2 regions of the Flavobacterium notoginsengisoli genome follow, and region 1 is predicted to be linked to the other one. Evidence: riboswitches for the same ligand, from Rfam matches in the RefSeq annotation. Region 1 holds a riboswitch; the other holds the start of a gene.
The links. Region 1 has a riboswitch for cobalamin ahead of ACFS3A_RS08245 (TonB-dependent receptor). Riboswitches for the same ligand answer to the same signal wherever they lie in the genome.

Region 1 (3,217 bases):
TCTGCCTGAATGGAAAACTTATCCAGAAAACTTTCTTTTACAGGAAAATTATAGGTAAAACCAACATCATACTGATTCATATATTCTGGTCGCAAAGTGCTTGAACCGACCATGGTGTAATACAAATCATTAAAAGTGGGCATTCTGAAAATACGTTTGGCAAACGCTCTTAAATTGAAATCGTATTTCTTGAAAGGAGTATAACCGAGGAATAATGCAGGCGTAAATTCGGTTTTATTGGGTGCTTTGACATTGTATTTTACTTCTTCGATCACTCTTGTTGCGAGTACATTTCCTAAAACTTTAAAACCTTCATATCGATAGGAAGTTGCCAAAGAAACTAATGCCGTATAACGCTCTGGAAAAGAAAACTGTGTCTGAATTCCTCTTCTCGTTGCGTTTAATTTGTTGTATTGAAAATCGGTTGAAAGCGAAACATCCCAGGTTGGTAAAATGCTGTACATATTGACTGCCGAAAAATAGGTTTCCTGCTGATAGTAACTGTCATCAGACTGAACACCTTCGGTTACCGTTTCTCCTAAAACATTCGTTGTATCTCTTGCAATGTAATGGGTATAATCGTAAGCGAATTTTCCTTTTAATTGAAATTTATACTTTTCTGAAACGTCTTTCGTTAAAAAAGCCTGTCCGAAAAAATTCTTATCAAACTGTCGGAAACCGTCTCTGAATTTATTTTCTACAATAGCTCCTGGCGCACCTCTTTCAGAATCATAATAATACACTTTGGCATCCCAGGAACCGTTATTGATTTTTCCGTAAACTCCAGACTCAAACCGAAGTGCTTCAATATCGCTGTTCCATCTTGTGGCTGTGGTATCATAAGCGGTAGTGCCGTCGAGATTTTTTCTTTTATATCTAAATTTATACTGTCCGTTAGATTTAATGTATTCTGAGCTGACACTCATACTCACCTTGTCGCTCAGTTTCTGCTCCCATCTAAAACTCGGATCATGATAATTGATGGACATTGTTTTGTATCGAACCAATAAATTTGTCTTTTTATCACCAGCAAAAACAGGACGTTTTGTTTTTAAATAAATGGCTGAAGCCGAAGCAAAATCCTTAGCCGACTGGAAAATTTCACTTTTTTGTCCATTATACATGGTAAGCGATTCCATATCGTCAAGCGAATATTTTCCGAGATCTGTAACGCCGTTTTGGGCATTTCCAAGCTGGATTCCGTCATAAAAAACACCAACATGATGTGTACCCATATTGCGGACATCAACAGTTTTTAGTCCGCCGACTCCTCCATAATCTTTAATTTGAGTTCCGGCAAAATAACGAAGCGCATCGGCCACATTATGACTCGCCATTTTTTCGAGCAGAACGCCAGAGAGACTTTGCACAGGGATCACTTCCTGATACGGTTTTCCTTTTAAAACAACTTCTTTTAAAACACGCGAACTATCTTTCTCCGTTTGTGCATGAAGCCAAAAAGGAAGACCTAAAATAAAAACGGTAAGTAAAGTTTTTTTCAAATTATACATCACAATTGAATTAAATCAACTTTCTGTGATGCTTATACAAACGTAGAATTGACCCCGCTGTAAAACAGCTGGTCATTATCTTTGTCATCAACTTCATACCACGAAAGTTTTAAACTATGTGATCGTGGCAGGTCTCCTGACTTATTCTATCTTTAAACGGCCTTCTCATCCGCCGCGGCGGACAATGACATTAGTAATGTTTAAAGACTTTGTGTAGAACTTACAGTAGCGGGTCTGTTCAGGATTTGCACCTGATTCCCTTTTAACTATTTTTTCTGACGAAAAAACAGACCAAAATCAGGCGCAAATATAGGGCGCATATAATGGGTCTGCAAATTCGAAAGAACTTTTTTACAAAATAAAAAGTTTATCGGTACGAATGAGAAAGACTTTATAACATCATAAATACTTTTCAATCAAAGTTTCAATTTCAGGCGTAGAAGGTCTTGGCGCGTCTTTATGAATAATTTTTCCATCTTTCCCCAGTAATACGTAACGTGGAATTGTAGTTACATTTATTTGTTTCAGTAATTCATCTTTTTCATATTTCGCAATAAGAAGACTGTTTTCCGCATTCAAAATATCTTTGTGCTGTAACATTGCTTTTTTCCATGATGTTGCACTTTTATCAATAGAAATAAATACAAAAGCTACGTCTTTATACTTTTCCATCAGTTTCTTTTCACTCGGAAGTTCCTCTCGGCAAGGCATACACCACGAAGCCCAGAAATCGATCAAAACCAGTTTTCCTTCGTATTTTTTCACTATATCTTTTAAAACTAAAGGTGTTGCAGTTGGTTTTAACTCCTCTTCTATATTGGAAATAAAAGCTTGATTTTTACAGTTGTTTCTAAATATTTCGAGTGCTTTTGCATCAAAAACAACTTTTTGGTCTCTATTGTTTACAGGATAATACATATTGATGTACAATAAATAATCAATAATAGCCTGATTTTTAAAATTTACCGAAATAAAGTTCAATACATTCGGAAGAGTCTTTTTTAAACCTAAAAAGTTCATTCGTTTTTTGACATAATTCTCAACAAGTTCTCTGTAAGCCTGTACATCAAGCAAAACATCAGCCTGATCGAAACTCTCTTCTATTGCGGTAAATGTAGCTGGATTTAAAGGTTGAGCTTCCAGAGCATTGTATAAAGTCAAACTCCAATACATAGCAGTAAAATATTCGTAAAACTCTTTCGAAAGTTTATTCTCTTTATAATACGTTTCTAATAACTCTTTCTGCTTGATGTAATCTTTATCAAAATAAGAGTTGAGTTTGGCAGATGCCATAATAATTTTTAACTGATTGTAACTCGGAAGATTTTTAGTTGAACCATATTTTATAAAAGATTCATTTAAAAATTCCGATTCAGATTTACGGATTGGATTTTCATTACAATAATAATGAATCAATCCTTTATCGTCGAGATCAAATTCTATGGTTTCATTTGGCAGCGCATAGATAGAAGTGGCTCTATTTATATCGTTGCAAGATATAGTCGAATTATTATCCACTTTTAATTCCCGATTGTTTGTATTCAGAACTGCGCGATCATAAATATTTTCTCTTGACTGCGAGGTTAGATTTATAACAGTTTCTTTATTTCCGACATATTTAATGGTAATCTGCTGTGCAAATGAAGCGGTAGAAATCAGTAAAAATAAAAGAGCATTTTTTAGTTTAGACATCTTGTTTTTGGGTT
Region 2 (3,217 bases), on a different contig from region 1:
ACCAAGTTTGTAAATACTCTTTTTTCCAAAATCATAATCAATACCAATATTTCCAACATTGTAATCTTTTACTTTTGTGGCAGGATTATTAAAAGGAGTACTGTAAACTTCTCCAGTATATAAATATTGAAAGTAGGAGGATAGTTTTTTGTAATTGTATGAAAGCGATCCTGTCAGTTTATGATAAGGAACATATATTAACTGTTTGTACAGTAATTGGTTTTTAATTAATTGTTGACTTTCAGAAACAGTGTAAGCGTAAGTGCTATTAACAGTGAAATTATGATTGTTGATTTTTGGTTTCCATTCCAAAAGAACTTCAGCTCCATACGCTCTTACTTTTGAAGTATTTTCCGGTGACCAATTATCTGTGCCGTCTTGCGAAGGAATCCAGCGAAGTAAATCCTTGATAGAATTATAATAAGCTGTTACTGACAACGTAAAGTTTTTTCTGAAAAATTCATTCCCTACTTCTGCCTGATAAGAGGTTTCAGGTCTTAAATTAGGATTACCGCTTCCTTCCCAAAATAAATCGTTGTAGGTTGGCATTCTGAAATTTTTGGAAGCATTTAATTTCAAACGATAAAAATCGGTTAGTTCATATCTTGATCCAAATGAAAACAAAAACGGATTGCCATAATTATCGGTTATTTCCTGACGGATACTGATGTTGTAATCCCATTTTTTATTTAAAATATGACTCAGTAATAAACTCCCAGAGCCAATTTCCCGATTGACATTGTTGATACTGGAACCATATCCTTTATTTCGATTATAATCTACAATTGAATTTAATTTGATTTTGTCATTAATATCAAAAGCCAAATCGTATTTTATTATGGAAGTTTCCACCTTTCCGTACGTAAAAAAATCAGAGGTTATGTTTGGAAAATATTTATAAGATTCACCAATATGCGCGACTTTTAGTTTAGAAGTAAAACGATCAAAAATACTTTCCCATTCTACTAAATTTCGAGTATTAAAATCATTATACTTGGTTTTGGAAGCATTTGGAGAGGTCAAAGAAAAATGACGTTCGGAATCATAGAACTGACTATAAATTTTTAAAGTATTATTAGAATTAAGTTTGTAACCAAAAGTAGTATTCATACTTGTGTTATAGTACTGTCCATTTAGATTTCTCTCGTTTTTGTTTCCGGGATATTTAAAATCGTTATCAGAACTATTTCTTGAAATACTTAACTGAAGGCTATATTTATCAGATGAAACTATAGTTTTATAATTGGCACTGTACGTATTGTAGCTTCCTCCGCTAAAAAAGACATGGTTGGAAAACTCTTTTTTAAATTTTAAATCATTATTTAAGTGGATACTTCCGCCAATGGCACTGCTTCCATACAAAACACTTCCTCCTCCTGCTTTTACGGTGATTGAATTAAAATCTCGGGTTCCGATAGTATTAAAATCTGCCTGTCCTAAGAATTGAGAATTAATATTTAAACCATTCCAGATTACAGCGGTCTGAGCACCTGTAGTTCCTCTAAAAGATGGAGCAGAAGTCATTCCTAATCCATTTTCTTTAAAATAAATTACCGCATTATAATTAAGTAAAGAAGTTAAAGAAGGCTGGTTTTTTTCTAGTATAGAGTCATTTAGTACCTGAACAGATTGTGAATTGGAATATTTTTTAAGATTGGTATCAGAAACAACAACTTCTTTAAGCTTATTAATAGAATCGTTCTGCGCTACAGTAATCTGGCACAACAACAGTAAACAAAAAGCAAACCTTAGTTTTTTAGTCATAATTTCTACACTCTTTTTCCCGAGAGCTCGATAATTTTGTTATAAAGGCAGGTCTCCTGGCTTGCGTCTTGTTGTTTTCCTTCCCATTCGTTGTAGCGATCAGTGGCTTTGTAGTTTACAACAAGCATTCGTTTAAGAACTTAGCTTACAGTTGCGGGTACAGCTCAAGAAATTACTTGATTCCCTTTTAATGTGTTAATCAAAACACAACCTTAATTTTCTGCAAAGATAAAGTTAAAAATATGGATTAATCAAATTTGTTTCATTTTTAAGGCATAATAGTCAAACAAACAAAATATTTATAATTGAATTCTGATAACTTCTCCGAAATCAACTTTATTGTTAAATGCATCTTTTAAAGGAAGTGAAGTTTGATGACACAAAATACTTCTAATAATCCCGGCATGAGTTACAATAATAACAGGCTCTTTTATTTTTGAAAATTCATTTGATAAGAAATCACCAACTCTTTCATGTAATTCTGTAAATGCTTCACCATTTGTAACTTTGATATTAACAAAATCTTCCATCCAGGGATTGAGTTCTTCGGGGGCAATTTCGTTCCAGTTTTTCAATTCCCAGTCACCAAAATTCATTTCTTTTAGTCGCTCGTCTTCCTGATAAGAAATAGTGTTTATGTTTTTTTGAATGTGCTTGGCAAGAATTACACAACGTTTTAAAGGACTGGAGAAAATTACAGCTTTGGATGGAAGTTCAGAAATAATTCTGTGGAATATTTCGTCAAAAGGTTCTGCAATGTTTACATCAGATTGTCCGTAACAAATTCCTTTTTCACAAATGGTTTCAGTATGGCGAACTAGATACATTTCCATAAAAATAAAATACTTAAGTAAAAAATAACTTCACAAACTTGCTGCGTGGCTCCAAGACAATCCCCTGTGTATCCGTCAATCCATTTTTTGAAATAACGTGCTAAAAAATATCTGGTTATGAAAACAGGAATGATAGCCAATAGTATTTTAAGATCAAAATAAGAGGATACAATTAAGGGAGTCAATCCAAAAAAGAATGAACCCACAACTTCTTTCCATGTAAATTGTTTAGCAATGGGTTTACTTTTGCTTGAAGCATCTTCACGAGAATATTCATGTGTAAAAATGATACTGATTGCACCTAAACGACTTAAAGAGTGCGCAGAAATAAACAAGAGCCAAATTTTGAATATTTCCATCGAATCATAAACTTGAAACAACAAGATGGATTCTGAAAGCAGTTTGAATTTTAGTAGAAAAAGTAAAACTAATCCAATTGCTCCATACGCGCCGATTGCACTGTCTTTCATAATGATTAGGATTTTTTCTTTAGTCCAGCCTCCGCCAAAACCATCGCACACATCTGCAAAACCGTCTTCATGAAAAGCCCCTGTTGTTAAAACAGAAATAATTAGGGCAAAAATAACAGCAGTTTCAATAGAAAGAAAAAATGAAAAAAG

Region 2: linked by a shared signal. The riboswitch ahead of ACFS3A_RS07720 (TonB-dependent receptor plug domain-containing protein) and the one ahead of ACFS3A_RS08245 (TonB-dependent receptor) in region 1 are both predicted to bind cobalamin.

Annotation. Positions count from the first base shown of each region.
Region 1 is NZ_JBHUOT010000003.1:46,855-50,071, reverse strand. Features, by position in the region: gene ACFS3A_RS08245 (TonB-dependent receptor) at 1-1,511, opposite strand, end outside; cobalamin riboswitch at 1,621-1,822, opposite strand; gene ACFS3A_RS08240 (thioredoxin-like domain-containing protein) at 1,911-3,203, opposite strand.
Region 2 is NZ_JBHUOT010000002.1:531,440-534,656, forward strand. Features, by position in the region: gene ACFS3A_RS07720 (TonB-dependent receptor plug domain-containing protein) at 1-1,764, opposite strand, end outside; cobalamin riboswitch at 1,794-1,994, opposite strand; gene cobC (alpha-ribazole phosphatase) at 2,064-2,597, opposite strand; gene ACFS3A_RS07730 (adenosylcobinamide-GDP ribazoletransferase) at 2,582-3,217, opposite strand, start outside.